Regions from separate parts of the Clostridium sediminicola genome, predicted to be linked through region 2. Evidence: riboswitches for the same ligand, from Rfam matches in the RefSeq annotation. Region 2 holds a riboswitch; each other region holds the start of a gene.

What was found. Region 2 has a riboswitch for lysine ahead of ACQ3F0_RS22045 (aspartate-semialdehyde dehydrogenase). Riboswitches for the same ligand answer to the same signal wherever they lie in the genome.
Region 1: it holds a riboswitch for lysine, as region 2 does, so the genes downstream of both, ACQ3F0_RS07470 (transporter substrate-binding domain-containing protein) here and ACQ3F0_RS22045 (aspartate-semialdehyde dehydrogenase) in region 2, are expected to answer to the same signal.
Region 3: it holds a riboswitch for lysine, as region 2 does, so the genes downstream of both, ACQ3F0_RS08275 (Na+/H+ antiporter NhaC family protein) here and ACQ3F0_RS22045 (aspartate-semialdehyde dehydrogenase) in region 2, are expected to answer to the same signal.

The regions. Positions count from the first base shown of each region.
Region 1 covers NZ_BAABMF010000003.1:153,245-163,379, reverse strand. Annotated here, with positions in the region: gene ACQ3F0_RS07520 (hypothetical protein) at 1-291, shown strand, start outside; gene ACQ3F0_RS07515 (GNAT family N-acetyltransferase) at 391-771, shown strand; gene ACQ3F0_RS07510 (MerR family transcriptional regulator) at 817-1,662, shown strand; gene ACQ3F0_RS07505 (GyrI-like domain-containing protein) at 1,731-2,276, shown strand; gene ACQ3F0_RS07500 (SDR family NAD(P)-dependent oxidoreductase) at 2,349-3,140, shown strand; gene ACQ3F0_RS07495 (hypothetical protein) at 3,203-4,399, opposite strand; gene ACQ3F0_RS07490 (hypothetical protein) at 4,531-4,674, shown strand; gene rarD (EamA family transporter RarD) at 4,677-5,582, opposite strand; gene ACQ3F0_RS07480 (amino acid ABC transporter ATP-binding protein) at 5,749-6,489, opposite strand; gene ACQ3F0_RS07475 (amino acid ABC transporter permease) at 6,507-7,289, opposite strand; gene ACQ3F0_RS07470 (transporter substrate-binding domain-containing protein) at 7,457-8,302, opposite strand; lysine riboswitch at 8,412-8,593, opposite strand; gene ACQ3F0_RS07465 (DUF2304 domain-containing protein) at 8,842-9,225, shown strand; gene ACQ3F0_RS07460 (NAD-dependent epimerase/dehydratase family protein) at 9,212-10,135, shown strand, end outside.
Region 2 covers NZ_BAABMF010000020.1:7,135-17,269, reverse strand. Annotated here, with positions in the region: gene ACQ3F0_RS22090 (DUF6873 family GME fold protein) at 256-957, shown strand; tRNA gene ACQ3F0_RS22085 (tRNA-Cys) at 1,056-1,129, opposite strand; tRNA gene ACQ3F0_RS22080 (tRNA-Gly) at 1,135-1,209, opposite strand; tRNA gene ACQ3F0_RS22075 (tRNA-Phe) at 1,213-1,288, opposite strand; tRNA gene ACQ3F0_RS22070 (tRNA-Asp) at 1,307-1,383, opposite strand; tRNA gene ACQ3F0_RS22065 (tRNA-Val) at 1,394-1,469, opposite strand; gene hslO (Hsp33 family molecular chaperone HslO) at 1,961-2,842, opposite strand; gene ACQ3F0_RS22055 (class I SAM-dependent DNA methyltransferase) at 2,880-3,617, opposite strand; gene ACQ3F0_RS22050 (alpha/beta-type small acid-soluble spore protein) at 3,728-3,991, opposite strand; lysine riboswitch at 4,438-4,604, shown strand; gene ACQ3F0_RS22045 (aspartate-semialdehyde dehydrogenase) at 4,949-5,941, shown strand; gene dapA (4-hydroxy-tetrahydrodipicolinate synthase) at 5,971-6,861, shown strand; gene dapB (4-hydroxy-tetrahydrodipicolinate reductase) at 6,865-7,617, shown strand; gene ACQ3F0_RS22030 (flavodoxin family protein) at 7,628-8,203, opposite strand; gene ACQ3F0_RS22025 (pyridoxal phosphate-dependent aminotransferase) at 8,215-9,372, opposite strand; gene dapD (2,3,4,5-tetrahydropyridine-2,6-dicarboxylate N-acetyltransferase) at 9,693-10,135, shown strand, end outside.
Region 3 covers NZ_BAABMF010000003.1:322,969-333,103, forward strand. Annotated here, with positions in the region: gene ACQ3F0_RS08265 (MFS transporter) at 1-1,193, opposite strand, end outside; gene ACQ3F0_RS08270 (hypothetical protein) at 1,336-1,668, shown strand; gene ACQ3F0_RS08275 (Na+/H+ antiporter NhaC family protein) at 1,874-3,598, opposite strand; lysine riboswitch at 3,718-3,886, opposite strand; gene argH (argininosuccinate lyase) at 3,997-5,310, opposite strand; gene ACQ3F0_RS08285 (argininosuccinate synthase) at 5,424-6,617, opposite strand; gene ACQ3F0_RS08290 (amino acid ABC transporter ATP-binding protein) at 6,816-7,556, opposite strand; gene ACQ3F0_RS08295 (amino acid ABC transporter permease) at 7,691-8,338, opposite strand; gene ACQ3F0_RS08300 (amino acid ABC transporter substrate-binding protein) at 8,451-9,290, opposite strand; gene ACQ3F0_RS08305 (isocitrate/isopropylmalate dehydrogenase family protein) at 9,712-10,135, opposite strand, start outside.

The DNA of each region.
Region 1 (10,135 bases), on a different contig from region 2:
AGTAATGGAAAGGGAAAAACAGTTAATTTATTTATGGTTAAATCTGATGATGAGAATATAGATTCAATTATTATTAGGCAAGAATCTAAAATAATTGAAAGAAAAATCCAGGTTGATAATCCTGAAATAATAGTAATAGATAATTCTATAAACTGGGATTTAGTTGATGTAGTTGCAGTAGATAAGTTTGGAAAAGAGAAATACTATTATGGAGTTCCAAAAGGTACAGGTTTTTTAAATGGAAAAGATATTAAATGGCATAAAGTTAAAGTGTTATCAAATGATCAATAGTTAGATTATGAGGTTAGACAGCAATTAATAAATGGATACTATTTAATAGCAAACTTACTCTAAGACAATAACTAATATAAAAAAGAGAGGATAAAGACTATGGAATATGAAATTATAACCTTTGGACCTCTTTGCGTAGAGTCTAAATGGCAAGGATGTGGAGTTGGTGAGCTGTTACTAAGAGAAACGATGAACTTAGCTGTAAATAAAGGGTATAAAGGTATTGTAATTTTTGGAGAACCAGATTATTATCCTAGAATAGGATTTAAAACATGTGATGATTTTAATATTACAACTGCTGATGGTAAAAACTTTGCTGCATTTATGGGAATTGAATTAGCAGAAAATAGCATGAAAGGAATAAAAGGAAAATTCTATGAAGCAGAAGTTTTTGAAAATCTTCCAAAGGAAGAAGTAGAAGAATATAATAAAAAATTTCCACAACTACAAAAATTAAGATTTCCAGGACAATGGGATTAATTGTACAAAAGAATGAGCGAGAATACTGAAATTGGGGGATTTAGTATGAAGAAAGAAGCAGAAGTTAAATATTATAAAATTGGAAAGATATCTAAGATTTGCAATATACCTATCAGAACTTTACATCATTATGATGATATTGGTTTATTAAAACCAGCAAAAGTTGATTCCATAAATAATTATCGTTACTATTCTCATGAACAATTACTTGAGATAAATACCATTAAATATTTTAAGGTGGCTGGTTTCTCGCTTAACCAAATTAAAAAGCTTCTAGAAAGAAATGATTTGGAATATAGTCAGCAAATGATTAAATGTAAAAGCCAAGAAATTGAAACAAATATATTGAAACTCACATCATTAAAGAATAAACTAAACCTTTATCTTCAGAAGATGACAAGTAATGACCAAAACTTGACTAATTCTATTGATATTCATGTAAAAGACATTCCTGTTTCATATGTTGCATATTCAAGATATACTGGATTATGCAACCAAGATGAATTTTATTTAAGATTTACAAAGTTAAATAATATAGTAGAAAAGAATGGTTTTCAAATGGCTGGTACAATGATGGCTATTTATTATGATGATTATAGAAATTTTGATTACACTCAAGCAGATATAGAAGTGTGTGTTAAAGTTGGTGAGAATAGAGAACATGATAATGCTGTCAGGAAGTTTGGAGGTTTTCTTGGCGCAGTAGCTTATCATTATGGAAGTTATCAAACAATGAGTCAAACCTATAAGAAAATGTTAGATTGGCTAGAGAAGAATAACTTAGTTTTTGTAGGAGAAGCTGTTGAAAATTATATTATTGATGCTATAACTACTAGTTGTGAGGATGAGTACATAACTGAAGTAATATTACCGGTAAAAAAGATATATTAATTTCTTGACTCTACAGTATCTGTAGAGTTTATAATTTTATTATGAAATATTTTGAGGAGGAGATATAAATGAATGCTATAAAAATTACTTTAGGAGTGCTTTTATTAATTATAGTAGCAATAGTTTTATTTTTAAATTATGTTGGGTTCTTTTCTAAAATTGTTGTTGAAGAAAAAGAAATGGGACCATACGTTTTAGTATACGATGACCATAAAGGAGACTATAAGGGAACACGAAAGATACAAGACAATATTTACGATTCGCTTTTAAATGAATATGGCATTGAAACTTTTAAGGGCTTTGGAGTGTATTATGATGATCCCAAAAAGGTTTCCAGGGAAGAATTAAGAAGTATAGCTGGTTGCATTTTGGAGAAATCGGATTATAATAACATTGAAAAACTGAAAGAAAATAATTTTAAAGTTACAGAAACACCAAAACAAAAATCTATAGTTGTAGAGTTTCCATTTAAAAATGCGTTTTCAGTTTTTGTTGGGATTATGAAGGTTTATCCTGAAATTAATAAGTATGTAGAAAAGAATGGGTTAAAACAGAAGGAAATAATGGAAGTTTATGATGTTCCAGCTAAAAAGATTATTTATATAATGAACTAGTCTTTTCTATTATTAAATCTTGTAAATATGGGTATAATATTACTAAAATAAATCTAGTGGTGGTAATAATCTATGAAAAAAGTTTTAATTACAGGTTCTGGTACAGGTCTTGGAAAAGATGCAGCTATTGCATTGAGTTCTAGAGGGCATTATGTATATGCAACTACTCACTCAATAGAGCAAGCAGATTTGTTAAATAAAATAGCAAAGGATAACCATCTTCCACTTAAAAGTTTTAAGTTGGATATTTTATCTGCTAATGATAGATCTTTAGTTGATGATTTATCTATAGATGTATTGATAAATAATGCAGCCATTGGAGACTCGGGTTCTGTAAGTGAAATAGATGTTGATAGATATAGACAAACCTTTGAAACTAATGTATTTTCAAGTATTGAATTAACAAAAAGAGTTCTTAAGGATATGATAAAAAAAGGCTCTGGTCGTATTGTTTTTGTATCATCATTAGGTGGAAGAGTGACTATACCCTTTTTATCACCTTATACAGCTACAAAATTTGCTATTGAAGCAATTGCTACATCTTTAAAGCAAGAACTAAAGGAGTTAAAATCTACTGAAATAGATGTATCTATAATAGAACCTGGGGCTTATGCCACTGGATTTAATCAAAAGAATATAGCAAAACAATTTACTTGGATGAAGAAAAGTTCTTATTTTAAGCAAAATATTCATTCACTCCAAAAAAAGCAATATAGATACTTTAAATTAACTGAAGTAAAAAACACTAAATCCATTGTTAATGAATATATAAAAGCGGTTGAAGATGTTAAAGTTAAAGATAGATATGTTGCCCCTTGCCTTCACGGTACATTTATTCAAATTAAAAGGATTTTTGGTAAATAAGCAAGGTGTGCTGTCATAGATGCAATACATTTGCTCATACATAATAGGAAAACCCCGAAATTCTATTCAAAAGAATTTCGGGTTTTTATAGTGAAATTAAAATTATTAACCACAAAATTTTTAATTTGAATTCTTTTTACAATCTTATTAGTAAAGGTCCCTGTACAATTAAAATAAGTGATGTTTTCATATGAATGATCTGTACCGCCTTCATAAGGACCAAAGTGACCGCTTTTTGATAGAATATTTTTTGCTATGTGACCTATACCTGACAATGATAATCCTTTATCAATTTTAGCATTTAAAAATGTGAAATTCATGCAATTACCATGTGTGTCAAGGGAGTGCGATTGAGAATGGTCTATAAATAATCTATCCGCTATTAGGTCCATAGGATTTGCATAACCTGTACCACCACCAGCAATGCCGTGCCTGCAATTAGTAGTGTGAATGTTGTAAAGATTCACATGTTTACTGCCATCGATAATAACTACACCATAGTTTAATCCTAATTTTTTAGATCCTCCAGCTATATAACAATTTTCTACTAGAACATTTCTGCTTTTAGAAATTTTTATACCAGAATCATTTGTATTTATAGATTCAATGTTTTTAACATAAGCTCTATCACAATATTGTATCAATACAGAGACTCCATATGATTTTGAATCTTTATTTCTGCCAATAGTTAAATCACTGATACCAATGTTTTTTGTTGGTGTAAAGGCTTCGGTACCTTTGCTATTAATATGCGGAAAATCTAAGTGGCAGGCTTCTGAAAATGTTAATTGTGTAGGTGCTGTTTCTACGATTTTCATTATTTCACCTTTTGTATAGTAATCACGAATAGAAACCCCATTATCCCATTCTTCAGTAAATCTGTTTGTAGAGCGGTAAGTAATGTGGTCACCTTCATGCAAATCATTATTAATGATATTTTTGGTATCACCAATAAGTAAGTTATTAGTTTGTGTAAGTACTTTTAGTGCAGGTTTAGGGGTAGTAAATGGAATTACAGATTTATTTAATCCTAAATCAATAATTGTCCTACCTATTCCACTTCCCATCACAAAAACATTTTCTTTCAGGGTTACACTTCCATCAAAATATAGAGTGGTAGGTGGTAAAAATAATGTTCCTTTGGATATGCTATCTATTGCTCTTTGTACTCGGGGATTGTCTACAGTTTCCACTCCTAGTTTGGGAAATTTATCTAAAGTAACAATGGGAGTTGTTTTTAGAATCTTTCTTTTACTCATTTAAAATTCTCCTTAAAGTATAAATTAATATTTTTTACCTATATAGTATTCTATTCATACTTCGTGGAGTAATTGCAAAATCTTAATTAAGTTCTAGTATACTGATTTTTATCGCCTTTATTGAGCATATTATGTTGACAGCAAAGTTAGACTTTACAATTAATAATATTATAGAAATAACTTTAGAGTATTTAAAATATTTAATAAATAACCCGTTTGAACAGATATTTGTATTAATTGGTGCCGTTATATGCTTTGGAATGGGAGCATTTTAAGTTTACAATGATTTTTTTACTGTTTTAGTAGATTCTATGGACAAGTATTGGGTAAAGTTGCTGACAGAATATATAATTAGTCCCAACCATATGAATCCAAAGCTTATCCCATGTTGTAAAGTAAACGCTTCGCCATATAAAAGTACACCAATGGTGAGCATAAGTGTTGGTTCAATATATTGTAAGAAACCAACAGCTGATAAGGGAATCCTTTTTGCTCCTTCAGAAAAAAGATATAATGGAACAATGGTAACAACACCGGCCAATAGAATAAAAATCCACTCATACAAACTGGAGGATAATACCCATTGTCCTCTTTCATCGCCAAAAGCTAAGGCAAATATCATAAAGGGTAGTAAAAATATTATCTCAGCTAGTAAGCTATTTAATGAATCTAATTGATATAACTTTTTCAATAGACCATATAAAGCAAAACTAAAAGCCAATAATAGTGATATCCATGGAAATTGTCCATGACTGATGGCCATATATAAAACACCAATGAGAGCTAAAAATATAGCAAAGTATTGAATTTTTGATAATTTTTCTTTCAGTATAAAAATCCCTAAAAACACACTGACTAGAGGATTAATATAATAACCAAGACTAGCTTGTACAACGTACCCTGAATTTACTGCATAAATAAACACTCCCCAATTAATTGCTATAAAAAATGATGATAACAATAACTGAAGGCGTGTCTTCTTATTCTTTAAATAATCGATAAAATGAATATTTTTAGTAATGTAAACAATGGCTATGAATGAAACAGTTGCCATAATAATTCTTATAGCCAATAATTCTACAGAGCTTAAAATCGACAATTGTTTCCAATAAATCGGCAATATACCCCATATTAAATAAGAAGTGAACACATAAATATATCCAGATAATTTTTTTTTGTCCATTTAATATTGTACCTCCTTTTAGCAGTTAAAGACATTATAGCTAGACCTTCTGGGCTTTTATACCATTATGAAGTAGAGTGATAGTTTGTAATAGAGAATTGTCTATTGTTTCCAATCCCTGTTTAGGTATAGAAAAAAGAAGAACTTTTAAATAAAGTCCTTCTTTTTAAACTTGATCTAAAGTACGTTTTAAGAATTCTTTAGTACGTTCTTGAGTTGGATTGTTAAAGATTGTGTTGGCATCGCCTTCTTCAGCGATAACCCCTTTATCCATAAATACTACACGATCAGCAACTTCTTTAGCAAATTCCATTTCATGAGTTACTATTAACATAGTAAGTCCTAATTCTGCAAGTTCCTTCATAACTTTAAGAACTTCTCCTACCATTTCAGGGTCAAGAGCTGATGTTGGCTCATCAAACAACATAACATCCGGCTCCATAGAAAGTGCTCTAGCAATAGCTACACGTTGTTTTTGACCACCAGATAATTGTTTTGGTTTTGCATTAACAAATTGCTCCATTCCAACGACTCTTAAATATTTCATTGCTACTTTTTCCGCTTCTTCTTTAGAACGTTTCAAAACTTTTATTTGTCCTACTATGCAATTATTTAAAACATTGTGATTATTAAATAAGTTAAATTGTTGAAATACCATACCTAGCTTTGTACGATATTCATATATATTATGGTTATCATCTAAAATATTTTCACCATGATAGATGATTTGACCACCATTTGGCTTTTCCAAAAGATTAACACAACGAAGAAGGGTTGATTTACCAGAGCCAGAAGAACCAATGATACAAACCACTTCTCCCTTATTTACTGAAAAATCAATATCCTTTAATACTTCATGAGTTCCAAAGGATTTACTTAAATGTTGAATATCAATCACTTTTTCCATATTTTCTCCTCCTTCGGCTAATATTTATTTTCATCATTACCTTTTGTTCTATGCAACATATCCTCTGGTGTTTCTACTTGCATTTGATTAGCATACATAATGTAATCTTCCGGACCATCTAATTTTCTTTCGAAATAACGTAAAATTCTTGTTACTGTAAAGGTCATTATAAAATAAAGTACACATGCAACAAAGAATGATTCGAAAAATCTAAAATTGTTTCCAGCAATTGATTTTGTTTGGAAATATAATTCCGATACTGCAATTACATTTAATACAGAAGTATCTTTTATATTAATTACAAATTCATTTCCGGTAGCAGGTAGAATATTTCGAATTACTTGTGGTAGAACAACGTTTAACATAGTTTGAATATGATTCATACCTATAGCATGAGCTGCTTCAAATTGTCCTTTATCTATAGAAACAATACCTCCACGGACGATTTCTGACATATAAGCACCTGTGTTAATAGTAACAATGAAAATTGCGGCATACAGCTTATTCATATTTATTCCAAAGGCTATGGCAGATCCATAATAAATTACCATCGCTTGTACAATCATAGGTGTTCCACGGAAAACTTCTATATAAATAGAAAGTAAAATATTAATAAATTTAAGAATGATTTTTTTTAGTCCTCGTTCAGGCATTGGGATAGTACGTATAACCCCTACTAATAAACCTATGATAGAACCTAAAATAGTACCAGTCATAGAAATTAAAAGTGTTACACCAGCTCCACGAAGAAACATTGGCCAGTTTTCTGAAACAATTTTTACTATCCAATCAATAGTCATTTTATTCCTCCTTGAAAATATAATAAAACCCGCTACATAATAGATAAACCTTACGTAAACTCAATTTATACATGTTCCAAAATCTCTAGTAATTGGGAGTTATGGTACATGTATAAATTATTAGTTGAAGTGGTTTGTCTAAAAATGCAGCTGGGTTAAAATGATCTTTAGTTAGATGCTGGTTGATTTTTTATAGCATTATCCATGATGCTTGTTCTATCTTCTTCAGATATACCAGCTAAAGCTTCATTTATTTTTTCAGTTAATTCACTATCTTTTACAACACCTACAGCTACTGCTGTATCATCATCAGATGTTTCGAATTTATCAGTGAATTCTACCATTTTAAAGTTTTCATTTGCAGCTGCAGCACTAACGCCTTCTGGACGCTCAGACACATATCCATCAATCATGCCAGCTTCAAGAGCAACTCTCATTGCAGGGAAGTTGTCCATAGCTTGTTCTTTAACAACACCTTCAATTTGATCAATTACAGTATAGTGAAATGTATTTAATTGAGCTGTTATTTTAGCTCCTTTAAAATCTTGAATAGAAGTAGCAGCATCATATGCTCCACCATTTTTAACAACCATAACTAAATCTGATTTGTAATAATTGTCTGAGAAATCTATTGTTTCTTTACGCTCAGCAGTTGGTGACATACCTGCAACAATTACATCTATTTTTTCAGAAAGTAATGCTGGTACAAGTCCATCCCATTCTGTTTTAACTATAACTAACTCTTTTCCAAGACTGTCAGCTATTTTTTTAGCTATTTCTACATCATATCCGCCTGCAAATTCTGAACTTTCATCAATTTTAACAGCACCATTTGAATCATCCATTTGAGTCCAGTTAAATGGTGCATATCCAGCTTCAAGACCTACCTTTAAAGTTTCTTTTTGTGTTTCCTCAGATGCTTTTGTATCTGTTGTATTTCCTTTTGATCCACATGCTGTTAATAACATAAATACTGATAACCCCATTGCTAATAGTGATAGCTTTTTTTTCATAATTTTTTCCCCCTTGATATTTTGTTTAAGTTTTGTAAAATAAAAAACGACCTGAGATGAACTCAGGTCGCAAAATACTAAATTTGCTTTTTAGTCCTCATCTTTCCCTAATGGAGATAGCACACCTTAATAAAACGGGTAGTTTATTAAGACAGTCCTGCAGTTCTTAACTACAGACCCAGCAAATAACATTGAGAGTATTATTTGCTTCGGCGACATTTCCTTCTCCTTAGTATCAATGCTCCTCAAGCTCCACTAGGGACTGTTAAATATCGCGCCTCTACCTCACCTGAAAAGTGAGGTCATATTAAATTGATATACATATATTATAACACTTTTATGAACATGTCAATAAAAATTGCACTTTCTTCATAAAACTCTAGTTTTTATTACATTTATTAGATTTTATGTAAATGATTCAATACTTCGTATCTATAATCCATATTTTAAATGAACTAAAATTTATGATACAATGTAATTAAGTAATTTGTAAAATTATACTGGAATATGATGTAAAAATTAGAAATGAGATGATACTTATGAGTATTTTGGTTAATATCGGTGCTGTACTAACAGGAATCATATTAATTATTTTTGTTTTAAAATTAATGGTAAATAAAAATATGACTGAATCTCAGTCAGTATTATGGTTAATTATTGGCGTTGCAGCAATAATACTAGGTTTTTTTCCTTCAATAATTACAGTTATAGCAGACTCGTTAGGAATATGGTATCCTCCTTCTATTATTTTCTTGATTGGATATATAGGATTATTATTTATTGTTTTAAAAAACACCGTTGTTATATCCATTCAAAGTAATCAAATCAGAGAATTATTTATGCAGGTTGCTTTGTTAAATACTGAAAATGAAAAGTTAAAAGAAAAATTGAAGTTAAATAGTGAGGAGGTTGATTCTCATTAAAATACTAATTTTCGGAGATTATAATGTATTTACTTTAAATTTAATTTCAAGATTGAAAAAAGAAGATCATCAGATTTTTGTTGTAACTGGTAATGTTAGAAAGGGTAGGGCAAAACCGGTAGAGGTTTTTCAAGAGTACAATTTTGCCTATGACAATGATAGTATCTCATATATATTGATGAGTGTTGAGCCTGATACTGTGATATTTGCTGGTGCATTAGATAAGGGGTTTGATTGGAAAAATGAATCTAAACAAGCTTCAAAGTATATAGCAGGTATAACTAATGTTATGGTTTATTGTAAAGACTTAAATCTAGAACAATTTATATATATTTCTTCATGCTCTATATTCTCTGGCAATTCAGAAAATATAATTACAGAAGATACGGAGCCAATTGCTGTAAATAATCGTGATAAAGCAATTTTAATGGGTGAAAAAATCTGCATGACTTATCATAAAGAATTCAATTTCGCTGTAAGTATTGCTCGAGTTAGTGAAGTATATGGAAAATTTAAAGATGAAGTTTTAGAAGATAATATATGTACAAGCATATGTAAAGATGTTATAAAGGGCGGAACTGTTAGAGTTTATAATATTCAACATAACTTAATTTATGTTGATAGTGTTGTGGAATATATAAATAGAATTATAGACAAAGATTCAATGGAAAATACAATATACCACATAACAGCTCAAGATACTTCCACTTTTACAGAAAAGCAGTTGGTGGAGATATTAGAAGAAATAACAGGTGGAAAAATTGAAATTGATATAATGCAGTTTTCAAATAATAAATATAACCATAAGTACCAATCAGAAAACACTAAAAAACTAGGGAAAGTTGAAAATTATGATATAAAAAATGGAATAAAAAATGTATTTAGAGTTATAGAAAAGAAATGGACTGAT
Region 2 (10,135 bases):
ACAAGTTCATGATACCTTTCGTAAACGAAAGCTTTTAATTAAATGAAAAATAAAAAATTCCTTTTGTGTAGCAAAAGCTCATTATTCCATCATCCAAGATGATAAAAGCTTAATTAAAGATTTTCTGCAAGAAAATCATCATTAACTTATCACTTGTCACTGATTTATTTCGTCTTCTATTTTTATTACGAAGCATTTTTTAATATCGAAATTATTTTAAAACATATACAAAAACTATAATTGAGGTGATAGTAAATGAAATATTTTTTTGTAGATTGTAGGATAACTCAAACCGAATTTAATAACTTATCTAAATATGGCATAGTTATCAAATGCCCCCCTTGTCATAAACTATACGAGGCTATAAAATGTCATCCTGATATATTAATGAATATAATAAGCAAAAATAAAATTATTTTTCATAAAGATATTCCTGATTCTTTTATAAACTCAATTTCTCATATAAATTTAGAGATTTTATATACCAAAAATCCTCTTACTGAAAAATATCCCTATGATATAATATTAAATTCAGTTCATTTAGGTAATATATTTATTCACAACCTCCAATATACTGATGAAAATTTATTAAATTTTGTTAAAACCAAAAAATTATTAAATGTGAAACAAGGTTATACGAAATGTTCTACAGCAATTATAAAAGCTAACGCCATAATAACTTCAGATACAAGCATTGCTGAAGCAGTAAAAAAAGAGAATATAGATGTTTTATTATTATCTCCTGGACACATTGATTTACCAGGCTTAAATTATGGTTTCATAGGAGGAACTTGCGGGTTAATTGATAAGAATGTGATAGGTTTTTACGGAGAACTAGATAACTATAAATATTCAAATGAAGTTAAAACTTTTTTAGAAAAGCACAATGTTAGTTATGTAAATCTCGGTAAGGGGAGTTTAATTGATAGAGGTAGCATATTAAGCATAGAAAACTAGTTGGTTTTCTATGCTTAAAGGTATAAGTTTTCAGTAACTTACCACTTAAAACTTATAATTGACAATAAAAAAACCTCAACTAAAAAGTTGAGGTTTTTTGGAGGCGCCACCCGGATTTGAACCGGGGGTAAAGGCTTTGCAGGCCTCTGCCTTACCACTTGGCCATAGCGCCATATTTGGAGCGGAAGACGAGATTCGAACTCGCGACGTTCACCTTGGCAAGGTGACGCTCTACCACTGAGCCACTCCCGCTAGTGGTGGCTCGAACTGGAATCGAACCAGTGACACGAGGATTTTCAGTCCTCTGCTCTACCGACTGAGCTATCGAGCCTTATTAAAACTATATAAATGGCGACCCAGAAGGGACTCGAACCCTCGACCTCCGGCGTGACAGGCCGGCACTCTAACCAACTGAGCCACTGGGCCATTATTTTTTTGGTGGGAACAACAGGGTTCGAACCTGTGACCCCCTGCTTGTAAGGCAGGTGCTCTCCCAGCTGAGCTATGCTCCCATTTTTAATGACGAAGTTAATTATATAACATTTCAAAAACTTTGTCAAGACTTTATTAAATCTTTTTTATTTGCTTCCTGAAACATTTCATTCGCAAACGCATTAATATAATATAAAATATACCGCCCAATGTCAATCTCAATATAGCTCTTTATATTGAATTAGATTAATCTTACACTGTTTTTTATCAATTTTCTATATATTTCATACAAACTTAATTTTATTTTACTTTATGCTATGGTTATTCCACAAAAAGTAAACATCTTAACTTTCCTCACAATATATAGCATAAGAACACATCAATATATAGCATCTTTGATTTAGTTTACTTTTTGTGGTTTAACATCTCTATAGTTTAATATATTATTGTTTTTGATTATTTGATACAACAATTATAAATTGCCAAGAAAAGCGCTTCGCAATTTATTTCAATTGTGAACTTTTTAATTAATATCAACACTGTTTTAAAACATACCCTAATTATAAAATCCCTAATTAACGTCTTTTTCTAAAAGATTTCCTATATCTTCTTTATTAAATTTGTATGCAGTGTTACAAAAATGGCACTTAATTTCTTCTTCTTTTCCTTCGTTATAAATAGTCCTTAGCTCTTCTTTCCCAATACTAATTAATGCTTTTTCAACCTTTTCCCTAGAGCAGTCACATTTAAATTCAGGTTCCATTTCAGATATAATTTTTAAATCCATATCATCAAATAAGAAATTTACCATATCATAAATTGATTTATCTTTTAAAAACCCTGTAATAGAACCTAAATCTTCCAATCTATAAGTGACTAAATCGGCCAGCATCTCATCCGCCCCTGGCATCATTTGAATAATTATTCCACCAGCTGTAATAACATCTAAGTTCTCATCAACGAGCACCCCTAATCCTACCGCACTTGGAGTTTGTTCAGAAACTGTATAATAATATGCCAAGTCATCACCTATTTCACCACTATATATAGGTGATTGACCTACATATGGATCTTTTAATCCCATATCTTTAATAACTACTAATCCACCCTCTTTTCCTATAGCACCACCTACATCTAATTTACCTTTATTATTAGCTGGTAACTCTACATTAGGATTTCCAATATATCCTTTAACGCTTGCATTGGAGTAGCTTGTAACAACTAATCCTTCTGCTGGTCCTCCTCCATCCATTTTTATTGTCAAAACATCCTTTTCACTTTTTAGCATAGATCCCATTAAAGCTCCCGCTGTTAACAATCTTCCTAATGCTGCTGATGCAGTTGCAGCGCACTTATGCTTATCGGTAGCTGTAGCAACTAATTCTGTTGTTGTAGCAGCAATAATTCTTATTTGACCATCTTTTGCCAATGCTTTTATCAATTTATCTGACATTTATATTCCCCCTGTTTTTCTAAGCTAGTTTTTATTTTTATTTCGTTAACACGTAAGTTATTCTCTCAGTTTTATCATTAACTTCATCATCAGTATAGTTGTCCAACTTTGCATTTACCTCAAATCCAACAGAACTTATCATGTTTTCCAAAAATTCTTCTTTATAAGCTCGTTCTGTATGGTATTCGTCAAATCTCTTATAATCCTCTTCATTCTTTATAAAAAAAGTTAAATACATATTTACGATATCATTTTCAAAACTATTATCCCATATATAAACAACATCTTCATTGTCATATGTATAAAGATTATTCCCTAATATCTCTGAAAGTTTAAAATAAGAATTGATATCAAATATAAAAACGCCATCATCATTTAAATGATTATATACCCCTCTAAAAAACTCTTTTAAATTATTACTATCTGTAATATAATTAGCCGAGTCTAAAGCACTGGTGATTAAATCAAATTTTTTATTTAATTTAATCATTGTCATGTCTTGACAAACGAAATTTGCTTTAATATTTCTAGTTCTAAACTTATTTTCAGCTTCCATCAACATATCACTTGATAAATCCAACCCCCATGTATGTTTAAAATATTTTGTTACTTCTATCGTTAAATTCCCTGTTCCACAAGCAATATCTAAATAATTGTCAAAACACACACATTTTCCTTTACATATTTCAAATATTTTTTCAGCCCATTTACAATAGTTTATATCTCCATAGATTAGACTATCATAAATATAAGCAAACTCTTCATAACATTTCACAATATCCCCCCAGAAAGAATAGCTATTATATTTATATTTACTTTTACATTTACTATACTCTTAAATAAATATAAATAATAACTATATAAAAATCAAGATTATATTTAAACTTATTCTTCTCTTCTATCAATCTTTTGAATTTCTGAATTTTTGGGTATGTGCAAATCTCTTTTCCTTTTAGTCATCATACCTCCAATTCTACCTGTTTCTTCAGCAGTTAATGCACTCCATCCTACTTTATCTACCTTTTCCTTTAGGCCCAATTCTTCCGCAATCTCATATTTAACTTTTTCTCGCAATTTTTCTAATTGTGTCAATTCTTTATTTGACCTTATCTTAGCTTTAATAATTTTCTTTAAAGGTGTTTTTGCCATATTTATCTCTCCTTGTAAAAATTCAATTATTATTTTGCCCGTAATTGTTTATTTTATACAAGCAGACTCGCCATTTTTATAATTTGTGAACAAAAACGCTTCGCAATTTATAGTTGCCAGTTGACAGTCTACAGTTGACAGTAAAGGATGATTTTCTTCCAGAAAATCTTTAACTAAACCTTTATCTGCTTGGCAGAATAGAATAAGGATCTTTTGCTGATACAAAAGTAATTAATTTATCTTTTAGTTAAATTAAAAGCTTTCACATAAGTGAAAGGTGTCCTTAACTGTCAACCGTTAACTAGTTCGTAATTTATTTCAATCGTAAATATAATTAACAATTAACATAAGAAAATTTTTTTTACATTTAACCATTGCATAACATTTTTTTTTATGTTAAACTATTCTTTAATAAACTGAATAAATATAAATAAACATTACTATTTTACCATGGTAGAGGTGCTACTATCAAAAGTACTTATATTAAGTTGGCGAACGAAGATATATAAGGAAAGGGATATTAGCCGAAGGGTGTGAAGTGCAAATTTATTCCCTGGGCTTACAGATAACATTTGTAAGACTGTCACGAATCAAGTGGAGTGCTACAAGGTACACAATTTGTTATCTATAGAAGATGCGGAAAAGTGTTCCTTTCCTCGTCTTTTTTTATTATACTAATTTATAATAATAGATAACAATTAAAAGTTTTTTATAGTAGAGTATTATATGTTTCGTACGAATAATTATTCTTACTTTTTTATATTTATACATTAATTGTGATAAAATTTATTTTGAAATTTAATTTAACTAATTAAATAAATAACTTATAATAGTAATGTATAGAAAATCAAATAAATTAACAATTAAATTAAATATTAAAAAATTTTAATAATATTTCTTTAATTTATGTACATGTCTTAAAGAAGTAGAATATAAAACTATTAGGAGGGCTTAATTATGACTTATAATGTTGCAGTAGTAGGCGCTACTGGAATGGTTGGAATGAAATTCTTAGAGGTATTGAAAGAAAGAAATTTCCCTATTAAAAATCTATATTTATTTGCATCTGCCAGATCAGCTGGAAAGGTATTAAAATTTAACGGCAATGACTATATAGTTGAAGAATTAAAAGAGGATAATATAAAAAGCAAAAAAATTGATATAGCTTTATTCTCTGCTGGTGCATCAATTAGCAAGGAGTACGCACCAATATTTGCAAAATATGGCGCAGTAGCAATTGATAATAGTAGTGCTTGGCGAATGGACCCTGAGGTTCCTTTAGTTGTTCCTGAAGTTAATCCTGAAGATATTAAACTTCATAAAGGAATTATAGCCAATCCAAACTGTTCTACAATTCAAGCTGTAGTTGCGTTAAAACCATTATATGATCAATACGGTATCAATAGAATCGTATATTCAACATACCAAGCAGTTTCTGGTGCAGGTGTCGAGGGATATAAAGACTTAGAAGATGGCAGAAAGGGGATAGCTCCTAAAAAATTCCCTCAACCAATTGCTGGTAATGCTCTCCCTCATATTGATGTATTCTTAGATAATGGATATACTAAAGAAGAAATGAAAATGGTTAATGAGACAAGGAAAATTCTTCATGATGAAAATTTAAAAATTACAGCCACTGCCGTAAGAATCCCAGTATTTTATGGGCATAGCGAGAGTATTAATGTTGAATTAAAAAAGAATTTTGAAATAAAAAATATTTTTGACCTTTTCCAAAATTCTAAAGGAATAATACTTAAAGATAATGTAGATGAACTTATTTACCCTACTCCTTTAGAATCTGAAGGCCATGATGAAGTATACGTTGGAAGACTTAGAAGAGATTTTAGTGTAGAAAATGGTATCAATATGTGGGTAGTAGCTGATAATATCAGAAAAGGTGCTGCTTCAAACACTGTCCAGATAGCAGAATGTTTGATTAATAATTACTAAACAACAAATAATAAAAAAAGGGTGGTTTTATGAGTTTATTTAAAGGTAGTGGTGTAGCAATAGTAACTCCTTTTAAAAATGGAAATGTTGACTTTAAAAAGCTTGAGGAATTACTAGAATGGCATATAAGCTCTGGTACTGATGCAATTGTAATATGCGGAACAACCGGCGAAGCTTCAACTATGTCTTTACAAGAAAAAAAAGAGACTATAAAATTTACAGTTGATGTTATTAACAAGAGATTACCAGTAATTGCTGGAACAGGATCTAATAATACAGCTTCAAGTAAAAGTTTAAGTATGTGGGCTGAAAATATAGGTGTAGATGGTTTATTATTAATTACTCCTTATTATAATAAAACAACACAAAAAGGAATAATAGCTCATTATAAAGAAATCTGTACTGCAGTATCAATTCCAACAATTGTTTATAATGTTCCTTCAAGAACTGGTTTAAATATTGAACCTGAAACCATGTTAGAATTATCAAAAATTGAAAATATCATAGCTATAAAAGAAGCTAGTGGTAATATTGGTCAAATCATGAAGATGAAGGCCCTTTGTGGTGATAGTGTTGACTTATACTCTGGAAATGACGATCAAATTATTCCTTTGTTATCATTAGGTGGTTTAGGTGTTATATCTGTTGCTGCTAATATACTTCCAAAAACTTTCCATGATATCTGTTCTTTATACTTTGAAGGAAAACATAAAGAAGCTACTGAACTTCAATTAAATTATATACCATTAATAAGCTCGTTATTCATAGAAACAAATCCTATTCCTATAAAAACAGCTATGAACTTAATGGGGATGAAAGTTGGCGACCTTAGATTGCCTTTATGTGAAATGGATGAAAAGAATAAAAAAGTTTTAGTTAATGAATTAAAGGAAGCCAATATTGGTATAAAGGAGATTTAATATATGATTAGAATACTCATGGTAGGCTGTTCTGGCCGAATGGGCAAAGTTATTTCTAGTGCTATAGAACAATTTAATAATCTTTCTATAGTAGCAGGTATAGATAAAAATAAAACTAATGGATTTGATTATCCTATTTTTGAAAATATATCTGAATGCACTGTAGATGTAGATGTTATTCTAGATTTTTCAAGACCAGATATATTAGAATCTTTATTAAAATATTCACAAGAAAAATCATTACCACTTGTTTTATGCACAACTGGTTATACTGATGAACAATTAAGTGCTATACAAAAAATGAGTACTAGTATTCCTATGTTTAGATCAGCGAATATGTCTATAGGAATCAATGTAATCAACAATGTATTAAAAAATATTAGTGCTATGCTTTTTGAAAACTACGATATAGAAATTATTGAAAAACATCATAATCAAAAGGTAGATGCCCCAAGCGGAACTGCTATTCTTTTAGCAGATACAATTAAAGAAGCTATACCTGAAGAAACAATGTATGTACATGGTAGAAGCGGTATCTCAAAAAGACACAATAAAGAAATTGGTATTCACGCAGTCCGAGGCGGAAGTATTGTTGGTGAACATAGTGTAATATTTGCTGGCCAAAGCGAAGTAATTGAATTAACTCACCAAGCCACTTCCAGAGAAGTATTTGCTGTAGGTGCGTTAAAAGCTTGTGAATTTATGGCAGGTAAAGATCCTGGAATGTATTCAATGGACAATATTATTAACAGCTAAGGGGTTTCCCTTAGCTGTTTTTTATCTTCTTATTTGATACTATTTTACGAAGTATCTCTTCTCTTATTTCACCATTTTCTATCACTGGATTATGTTTAGTATTATAATACTTGATAACATCAACAGTATTTACACCTAATTCCTCAATTGACATTGCCATCCCATTAATAGTATTACCCATAAATTCTTCATTTCTCCCTTTACAAACACCCACTAATATCGCTTTCTTTCCACTGGGCAATCTACTACTCCATCCGCCCTTGTAATCATTAAGACAAAATGTTCTATCAATCAAAGCTTTCATTTGGGCAGTCATATTATAGTTATAGGATGGTGATGCAAATATAAATCCATTTGCAGTTTTCATTTTTTCAATTATCATTGAGACTCTATCGTCAATAACACATATACCATTTTCTATACAATACTCACACCCACTACATGTATTAATGTTTCTACTATCTAAAATAAATTTCTCAACATCAATACTAACTGTTTTGAGAGCTTCTATAATGTAATCCACTAACAAATCAGTGTTTTTACCTTTTCTAGGACTCCCTATAATTGCTATCCATTTTTCTTTCACCTTGTTACACCTTAATTCTTAATCGTACTCAAAAATTCTTGAAGTTTATCAAGTGCTAAGACAAGTTGTTCCATAGAATAGCAATAAGAAATTCTTATATAACCTTCTCCTCCGTCACCAAAAGCACTTCCAGGCACAATAGCTAATTTTTTTTCTCTTAATAGCTTCTCACAAAATTCATCAGAAGTCATGTTGAATTTTTTTATTGAAGGAAAGATATAAAAGGCCCCGTTTGGTTTACAAACTTCAATATCCATTTTAATTAATCTATCATAAACATAATCTCTTCTCTTTTTAAATTCACTCTTCATAACCTCTACATCACCTAATGCATTCTTAAGACCTTCTAAAGCTCCATACTGAACTATAGATGGTGCACAAGAGACATTGTATTGATGGACTTTAATTATTTGATTCATAATATCAGAATGAGCACAAACATAACCTAACCTCAACCCTGTCATTGAGAACATTTTTGAAAACCCACTAACTAATACTATCCTTTTTTTAATATCTTCAAATTGTGCTATAGAATAATATTCATCCTCATAACACATAGAACTATATATTTCATCACTTATAACTACTATATCTTTATCTTTAATAACTCTGTATAAATCATCTCTATCTTTCTTTGATAATACTGCTCCTGTAGGATTTGTAGGGAAAGATAAAACTAAAACTTTAGGTTCTTCTTTTTCGATTACTCTTTTTAATTCTTCTACATCAACTGTAAAATCAGAATTTAACTTATAATTTATTATAGAACCACCTAATAATTTCACACAACTTTCATAAGCAGGATAAGCTGGTGTAGGTATGAGAACTTTATCCCCTTTATTTATCAATGCCGTAAAAGTCGATAAAAGCCCCTCACTCCCACCAACTGTTAAACATATCTCTTCTGAACCATAATTTATTTCAAAATCTTTTAACAAATAATTAGATATTTCCTCCCTCAACTCTACTAAACCCGCATTTGAAGTATACGTTGTTTTATTTACGTTTATTGCCTCAATAATTGCATCTTTTATCTTCTTTGGCACATTGAAGTCTGGTTGCCCTAAAGTTAGAGATATAGCCCCTTCTACTTTAGCTACTTTATTGAAAAATCTTCTTATTCCTGAAATTTCAATGTTTTTTACATTTTCTGATGAAAAATCTCGCATTTGTATTTCGCCCCATTCTAAAGACAAACATTACATAAACTTAATCTAAACATGTCTAAACTCTCAAACATTTGTGAGTTTTAGACTTAAACAGATTCATAGTTAAAGCTGTTTGTCTAAATTTAATCTTTTCATAAATTTTACACTAATCTAATATAGAATGTCTAGATTAAATTAGTAGTTAACATTATTTATCCATATTTAATAAAAAAAATTGTTCTTTTCTTAGAATATATCCGTTATTTTACATAATATGTCTGTATAATAATCATAATATTTATTATAATAGGGAATGAATAGGTTAAAAGGAGGACTTTATAATGAACTATGATTTTACTAATCCTTATGAAATAGCTCGTTTCATAAAGGAAGTTGAAAAAACTACGCCTGTTAAAGTTTATGTAGACGGGGACTTGTCAAATTGTGACTTTGGAAACATAGATGTTTTTGGAGAAAAGAGTTTTTATGTTTTATTTGGGGAAAATGATGAAGTAGAAAAATTCTTAGAGAACAATAAAGGTAAGATTAACAAATTTAAACTTGAAAATGACAGGAGAAATTCTGCTATCCCTATGTTAGATATAAAACACATAGATGCTAGAATTGAACCAGGCGCAATTATTAGAGATAGAGTCTCTATTGGGAGTAAAGCCGTTATCATGATGGGAGCAGTTATAAACATAGGTTGTGAAATTGGTGAATCAACAATGGTTGATATGAATGCTGTACTAGGTGCTAGAGCTAAATTAGGAAAGCATGTTCA
Region 3 (10,135 bases), on a different contig from region 2:
ATATTCACCATTACTACAGGTATAAGTACAAAAGGTGTTGCTGAGATTAACCCCAAATGATCTGCTAACTTACCAAACACAAATATTCCTAGTCCACCTATCCCTCCTGAAAGTCCCATAATCAGACCTGTTCCTGTGTTCTTTTTATCTGGCATTAAATCATGTGTAAATACAATATTGGCTGCATTAGTACAACTAAAAGTAAATCCTAAAAATATAAAAGCAATCATAGAAATCATCCCTGAGCCAAAAATTATCATTAATATTATTATAAGAGCTAACGCATTTGAAATTTGTATAACTTTCTTACTACCAAATTTATCATTTAAAAACCCACCTGTAATCGTACCAGCAGCATTCATAAAGAGATATGAAGAAAGTATTATTCCGGCAATTTTTATATCAACATTTTTTAAAACTAATATTTGTATTCCAAAAGTCAAAAATGTCCTTACAATAAAAAATTTATTTGTAGCTATAAAAACTATAACTGATATCCATTTTAGTGAAAAATGATTAGCCTTTTCCTCAGAATCTTTTGTTTTCTTTACTTTAGTTGTAATTTCAATTTTATGAACTTGTAAAATATACATTAATCCTGCAGTAACAAATGCAACAATCATAAAATAAATTAGCTTATCAGTACCATAGTTTTTTACTATAGGTATAGTTATTAATGGTGTAACGGATGCAGCAAAACCACCAATAGTCATAAAAATAGAAATGCTTTTCCCTCTTGATTTATTGCCCAACATGATTGCAGTAGCACTTCCCAAAGGATGATATAACGAGGATGCTAATGCGCCCATAAAAACTATTAAAAGAAATAAATAATAATTTGTAACTATTCCCGTTAAACTCATCCAAATACCTATCCATAATATAGATATAATTAAAAGATATGTTCTCCCATACTTGTCCACAAAACTACCGATAATAGGTTGCGCAAATGTACCACTACTTGTTATTACAAATGCTATAAATCCTTGCTGTGTTAGACTTAAAGACAAACTGTTTGCGAATAAAAATAATATTGGCGGAATAAGATTCATATAAAAATCATTAATAAAGTGTCCTATAGATACTGCTATAAGTCTTGTAAGATTACTAGTTTTTTTTTGATTTATAACTGCTAAATTATTCAATGTTTTGCCACCTTTTTCTTGATATAGATTCTTTTCTTTTAGTTTCATTCATCCTTATACATCACGAATAGCAATATCATTATAACACTCCCTTATTACTATTCCAATAGTAATACAAAGATGTATTCTTTATTCTTATGAGTTTAAAATCCATATATAACCATATTTCAAATTAGGTAAGCTAGTAGTTTTGTTTGAATTATTAGCAGACTCACTTTTCCTAAAAGCAATCTCTCTTGAGAAAAATGAACTTTGTGAAATTAAACATAAAGAAAATGAAGAACAAGATTTAGGATGTAACCCAGATAATTTAAGACAACCAATAAGACTTCTATATTTAGTTGGAAGACTTATTTTAGCTATAGCAATTTTGAAGGAATATTTATTACTAAGATGCTGCATAAAAAATACTCATGATATAAAGAATCTTCAATCAACATATAAAATACTTATAGGAGAATGGATTATTGTGTTAGGAACAGCATTAACCTATATAGGTGCTGGAGAAGAGAAAAAATCCTGAAAAGCACTTGAACTTTTTAGGATTTTACCTCTACCTCTTAAAAATCATTTACCTAATACTTTATATAAAATAAGTTTAACATTAGAATAAAGTAAAAAGTTACATGTAGACATATATATTAGTTAAGAGTTTAGAGTTTAGGTTTGAATAACAAAAAGAGCACTGAAATTATTCAGTACTCTTGATTAAAATCTCTATCATATTATTATGCTTCTACAGGTTTTCCAACAAATCTAACGATAGAAGCTATGATTAAAATATTTACAGGTAAAAGAATCCAAATTGAAACTCCAAGTCCTGCTGGAATATAACCACATAATATTGTTACAGCTGCAACTGTTAATGAATAGAAAACTTGCGTCTTAACATGATCTATATGGTCTGCAGCAGATCCCATAGATGATAAGATTGTACTATCTGAAATTGGAGAACAGTGATCTCCAAAAATTGCACCTGTTAGTACAGCACTAATTGCAACAACCATATATGAATGTGTTGGGTCTAAAGCATATGCCAAAGGAATAGTTAATGGCATCAAAATACCCATTGTTCCATAAGAAGTTCCAGTTGCAAAAGAAATAATAGAACCTAATACAAATATTAATGATGGTAATAAGAATGCAGGAAAATTCACTGCTAACACCTTATCAACTATAAATATAGCTGTTCCTAATTCTTTGATTATTCCGCTTAATGACCATGCTAATAGTAAAATAACCGCTGTAATAAGCATTGATTTCAAACCTACTACCCATGTATCAATTGCTTCACTGATAGTAAATATCTTCTGAACCACACCCATAATCATTGCAACTATACCTGCTAATAACGCAGCTTGGAATAATACTATAGCAGCATCAGATGCTCCAAAGCATTCACGAATTGCCAACATTGATGCAGGGCTATTCTTTAATAATTCAATAAGAGCAGTATCTTCGCCACCTGAAATAGCTACATACCCATTGTAATAAAATCCTAAAAATGATCCAATTACAAGAACTAAAACTGGTACTAATGCATTTGATACTTTTAGTTTAGTACCATCAACAGGTTCCATCTCTGTTGATTCATCTGAAACCATTGGCTTTGCACCATCTCTTAATACTTTACCTGTTTTTCTTGCTCTTCTTTCAGCTTTTAACATAGGTCCAAATTCTCTTAGAAATATTGCAGTACATACTATAAATACTAAAACTAATATATTATAAAATCTAAATGGAATTGTTTCTATAAATATATTATAAGGTTTAACTACTGCTCCAGCATACCCTACAATAGAATCGTATCCATCTTTAATTACACCTAACTCAAATCCTACCCAAGTAGATATTAATGCAATACCTGCAATAGGTGCTGCAGTAGAGTCTACAATAAAAGATAATTTTTCTCTTGATATTCGCATTTTATCTGTTATTGGTCTCATAATAGGACCAACTATTAAAGCATTTGCGTAGTCATCAAAGAAAACACATAAACCAAGGAACCATGTAATCAATTGAGTGCTTGTTTGACTTTTTGCTTTTTTAGCTAATGCTTCTGCTATAGCTCTTACTCCACCCATTTTTGTTATTAATGCTATAAGACCACCAATTGCAAGACATTGAAGAATAATTCCTGCATTCCATGAATCCGCTAGTGATGCTAGTATCTCCTCTACAACTCTTAAAAAACCATAAAACATTGCTGAAAAAATATTTAACCCATTTATATTAAGTAAAATTCCTCCAGTAAATACTCCGATAAAAAGTGATAATACAACATTCTTAGTAATAAACGCTAGTACAATAGCAATTAATGGTGGTAACAAAGTCCAAAGTCCAAATTTTGCAGCGTTAGCTTCTTTAACTGCTTGTTCAACCCCAAATGCCGTTGTGCAAACCATAACAAGCATTAAAACTAATGTAGTAATAAATATACTACGTTTTTTCATAATATTTCCCCCTTAATTTATGTTAATAGTTTAAAAAGGAATAAATTTAGTAGAGAAAACAAAAAAAATGTTTTGAGAGATTCTCAAAACATTTAAATACAAAAACAAATTTATAATCAATGAATGATAGCTCTCCACGACTCGTGACAGTCTTGTATATATTGTATACAAGCCCAATACATAACATCAAAGCATTAGTTATATATTTCGGCAATAATTCCTTTTCCAAAGCTTCACTGTGCTTACCTCCACTTTGGTACTTATAACTACTGCACCTCTACCTAAATATTTATTCAATTTTTAATACCAAACTGATTCTATAACAAAAAACATAGCATGTCAATTGAAAATCAATATTTTATTAAATTTTATCAGAGTTATAGCAAGGACATAGAAAATTACATTTCCTTTTTTATTCCCCTTGATAAAGTGTTTTTATAATCAACAAATGAATAAATATCCTCTGCAAATAAATCACTAAACTCTTTTAATTTTTCTAATTTCATATCTTCTATAGCAATTTTATTTTCTTCACAATACAATACTATAGATCCTATTACCCCATGAGCATCTCTGAAAGGCATCCCATTATTCACAAGATAATCTGCAGCTTCAGTAGCATTTAAAAATCCTTTCTTTACACCTGCATACATATTATCTTCTTTAACTTTAATTGTTTTAATCATTTCATTCATAATCTTTATACATTTAAGAACTGTATCAGAAGCATCAAAGAAAGGTTCTTTATCTTCTTGCATATCTTTATTATAAGCTAGTGGTATACCCTTCATTGTAGTTAAAAGACTCATTAAGTCACCATATACTCTACCTGTTTTTCCTCTAATCAATTCAGCAGCATCAGGATTTCTTTTTTGAGGCATTATACTACTACCTGTAGAATATGCATCACTTATTTCTACAAAATCAAATTCCTTACTACTCCATAATATCAATTCTTCACTTAACCTACTCAAATGCATCATTATTATAGAGAAATCTGACATCAACTCTAATAAATAGTCTCTATCACTTACACCATCCATAAAATTATCAACAGGTTTATCAAATTTAAGTTCTTTAGCAGTTAACTCTCTTTTTGTATTATATGTAGTTCCTGCCAAAGCACAGCATCCCAAAGGACTTTCATTTAAAATATCCACTGCATTCTCAAGTCTTTTTTTATCTCTTTTTAACATATTATAATAAGCCATAATATGCTGCGTAAAAGTAACAACCTGAGCTCTCTGTAAATGAGTATAACCCGGCATCATTACATGATTGTTCTCACCAACAGTTTTCATTGTATCCATAAGTAGGGCTACATTTTCAATTATTTCTTTTGCTTTTTCTCTTGAATACATCTTCATATCTACAGCTACTTGGTCATTTCTACTCCTAGCTGTATGAAGTTTCTTACCTACATCACCAATTTTTTTAATTAAATTAGTTTCAACAAAACTATGTATATCTTCATAGTCCCCTTCAATTAATAGTTTTTCATTATTTATATCATCCAAGATTGAATTAAGCCCTTCTAATATCTTTTCTTTATCACTCTCAGATATGATTCCTTGAATTGATAACATTTTTACGTGAGCCATGCTTCCTGTTATATCTTGAAAATAAAGTTTCTTATCAAAGCTTAAAGAGCTATTGAAATCTTCCATTAACTTACTTTCTTCATCTTTAAATCTACCGCCCCAAAGTTTCATCTATCTCATCCTTTCCATTTTCATTTAATTATTATTAAAAAAAACATTGTGCTAGTCAAAAATTTGAGCTAGCACAATAAACTAATTATTAATATCATTGTAGCATATTTAACTTATTTATCAAATTTCAAAGCTCTTATTTTGCTAGGCAATGAGAATAGATTAATAAATCCTTCGGCATCTTTATGGTCATAGTCAGAAGCTCCAAATGATGATATACCTTCATCGTATAATGCATATGGAGATGATTTTCCAGCTACCATAATATTCCCTTTATATAATCTCAATTTAACCCAACCTGTTACAGTTTCTTGAGTTTTACTCACAAATGCATCTAATGAATCCTTTAAAGTTGAGAACCATAGTCCATTATATACAAGCTCTCCATATTTTTGAGCTATCATAAATTTATAGTGTAATGTATCTTTATCAATTGTGATTTCTTCCAATTCTTGATGAGCAGCATATAGTACTGTACCACCTGGAGTCTCATAAACCCCTCTAGATTTCATACCCACAAGACGGTTTTCAACCATATCAACTACTCCAACACCATTTTCTCCACCAATTTTATTTAAAACTTTAACTATTTCAACTGGTGACATTTCTTCACCATTTATTTTTGTAGGAATACCTTTTTCAAAGTTTATTTCTACAAATGTTGGCTCATCTTTTGCTAATTCTGGTGGTGTAACCATTTGATACATGTCTCTCTTATGATCATTTTGTAACCCTTCAATATCTCCACCTTCATGACTTAAGTGCCATAAATTCTTATCTCTTGAGTAAATTTTTTCTTTAGTTACAGTTATCTCTATTCCTTTAGAAGTTGCATAGTCAATAGCATCTTCTCTTGAATTTATATCCCATATTCTCCAAGGAGCTATTATCTTTATTGTAGGGTCAATAGAAGCAATTCCAACTTCAAATCTAACTTGATCGTTTCCTTTACCAGTACATCCGTGACAAATATATTTTGCTCCTTCTTTATGTGCAATCTCTACTAATTTTTTAGCCATTAAAGGTCTTGCAAAAGAAGTTCCCAGTAAATATTTACCTTCATATTTAGCATTTGCTTTTAAACCTTGGAATACATAATCCTCTATAAACTCTTTTGTTAAATCTTCTACGTAAATCTTTTCCGCTCCAGATTTTATAGCTTTTTCTTTTACAGCTTCGTAATCATCATCTTGTCCTACATTTATACAACAAGCAATTACATCCAAATCATAATTCTCCTTTAACCATTGAATAATTATAGAAGTATCTAGTCCTCCTGAATATGCTAAAACCACTTTTTCTTTCATAATTATTTTCCCTCCCGAAATATTATATATAAATAATTTTATTTTTTTATTTGTTTGATTTCTTATACATATTATATTACATAATTTATAATTATGCAATAAAAATTTATAAATATACATAAATATTTTTCAAATAAAAAACTCTAGACTTTTACATCTAGAGTTTTTTATTGTATATGAACGTATATGTATTTGTTCCTACAGTATTTTATTTAAAAATTCCTTAGTTCTTTCCTCTTTAGGATTATTGAATATTATATCAGGATGTGCCTCTTCTACAATTTTACCCCCATCCATAAATATTACTCTATCCGCAACTTCCTTTGCAAATCCCATTTCATGAGTTACTACCACCATAGTCATTCCTTCTTTTGCTAGGTCTTTCATTACATTTAAAACCTCTCCTACAAGTTCTGGATCAAGTGCTGAAGTAGGTTCATCAAACAACATAATATCTGGTTCCATATTAAGAGCACGAGCTATTGCAACTCTTTGTTTTTGTCCACCTGATAGTTTTGATGGATAAGCTTCCATTTTATCCTTAAGACCAACTTTTTCAATTATTTTTTCAGCTCTACTAATAACTTTCTCTTTATCTTCTTTCTTTACAGTTATAGGTGCTTCTATAACATTCCCCATTACCGTCATATGAGGGAATAGATTGAAATTTTGAAAAACCATACCCATTTTTTCAATTGTCTCTCTCATTTTTACTTTATTTTTAACATCTAGCTTTTCACCTTCTACATAAACTTCTCCATTAGTTGGTACTTCTAAATGGTTTAAACATCTTAAAAATGTACTTTTACCTGAACCAGAAGGCCCAATAATTACAAGAACCTCGCCTTTATGTACCTTTACATTTAAATCTTTAAAAACTTCTAAACTTCCAAAATTCTTAGATAACCCTTTTGTCTCTATCATTATAAAATCTTCCATTTTATTTCCCCCTTTAAAGTGCTAAAGCTCAACGTTATAGATAAACCACTCCAACTACTAATCTATACATGTCCATAACTCATTAATGTCTGAGATTTTGGACATGTATAGATTAAGTTTGCGTAGGTTTATCTCTAGTATACCGATAATTTCTTCTCAATTCCAGAGAAAATTACTGTAAAAATAGTTGTCATGAATAAATATAAGCACCCAGCAACTAAGTATGGTTCCCATGGTCTCCCTGTTGCAGATACTCTTAGTTGAGCACTTCTCATTAATTCTTCCATAGCAATTGCTTGAACTAATGATGTATCTTTAAGTATAGTAATAAATTCATTTCCTACTGCTGGTATAATATTTTTGAATGTTTGAGGTAAGATGACTCTTTTCATTGTTTGAAAATAAGTAAATCCCATTGCTTTACACGCTTCAAATTGACCTTTGTTGATAGATATTATTCCACCCCTTATAATTTCGGCCATATAAGCTCCAGAATTTAAACTTAAGCCTAGTAAAGCTGCTGAAAAAGGTTCTAACTTTATTCCTACAACTGGCAATCCATAATAAAATACAAATAGTTGTAATAACAAAGGTGTTCCTCTAAAAATCCATGTATAAAAAGTAGCAATTTTAGATATAAATACATTATTTGATATCTTCATTAGTGCAAAAATTATTCCTATAACACTACCTATAAAAACAGATAAAACTGTTAATTGAACTGTCATTATACTTCCCTTTAATAATATTGGAAGTATTTTTATTAGAAATTCTAAATCCATAATATTTTCCTCCAGTTAATTTATGACTTGCTTAATTTATCTATATATCAGAACATCTACCCTTATATAATACATACAAGGGTAGATATATTTATTTCAAAAGTTAATTTTTTTACTTATAAGCATCGTAACCAAACCATTTTTGAGATAAATTTGATAATGTTCCGTCCTCTTTCAACTCTGCAATGGCCTTATTAATAGATTCTGTTAATTCTTTATCTTCTTGTCTTAATCCAATGCCCATTGGTTCTTCATTTACCATTTCATCAAGAACTTTAAATACATCACTATCAGTATCTTTTGCTAAATAATATCCCCCTACTTGAGCATCCATAATTACTGCATCTACTCTCTCATTTTTTAAGTCCATAATAGCTTCTGTAATTTTACTATACTTTTTCAATTCTTTTGTAAAACTCAAACTTTCTTCAGCTGCATTTTGTCCAGTAGAACCCATTTGACATCCAAGAACCTTACCATCAAGATCTTCTGCTTTCTCAATACCAGAATCCTTTAAAGTTACTAATATTGGACCACCTTGTACATATGCATCTGTAAATCCAATACTTTCTTTTCTTTCATCAGTGATACTTAATGCAGATAATATCATATCAAATTTTGAAGATTGAAGTGCTAGTAAAATCCCGCTAAACTCAGTTGTCACATACTCAACTTCAACCCCCATCTTATCACCTATAGCTTCAGCTAAATCTATATCAAACCCAACAAGTTTATTATCATCATCTCTATACTCCATTGGTGGATATGAATCATCAAGACCCACTGTAATCTTTCCTAAATCTTGAACTCTAGAAAGAGAAATATCACCTTCTTGAGCACTTCCTGATGCTTTATCACTTTCATTAGCATTATTTTTATTGTTACTTCCACATCCCACTAAAATGCTTGTCCCCATTGCAAGAGTTAATAAAATTGTAATTAATTTTTTCATGTTAATTTTCCCCCTGTATTTAAACTTTTTATTTTCCTTGCACTTATTATATAACAAACTTTATATTTATGCAATATTTTTTTATATTTATACACAATTTCATCACTCCCACCCTGGCACCACATTATTCATACCAAGGTTTAAACGGCTTGTTTATTGAGTTTACCCAAAGTTGAACCTCTATTATTTGTTGTTTTTTAATAATTAACTACATTTATAAACTAAGCAAATATTGTATAATTATTTCACTAAGAAACATTTTATTTAATGTACTTTTACCAACGTAAAATAAATCATTTTACCTTTTTATTAATTAAAAGCTTTCGCTTGCGAAAGGTATCCTCAATTGTGCATTGTGAATTGTGCATTGATTAAAGTGAATTATGCATTAAAAATAAAAAGCTCCCCATTCGGGAAGCTTTTACATATTCTTAATTACCTCATTTGCGTATTCCATTGTTTTTGCTGTACCACCAAGGTCTGATGTAACAACTTTGCCTTCTGCTAAGACTTTTGAAACCGCATTATCAATTTTTTCAGCAGCTTCAAATTCCCCTAAGTGTTTTAGCATCATAACCCCAGATAAAATTGCCGCTGTAGGATTTGCAATATTCTGACCTGCTATATCAGGTGCTGAACCATGAACTGCTTCAAACACTGCAATATCTTCTCCTATATTTGCACCAGGAACTATACCAAGTCCTCCAACAAGACCTGAAGCCATATCTGAGACTATATCTCCATATAAATTTGGCATTACTAGAACATCATATTTTGTAGGATCTTGAACCAATCTCATACTCATTGCATCTACAATCATATCATTTGATTCTATATCAGAGTAG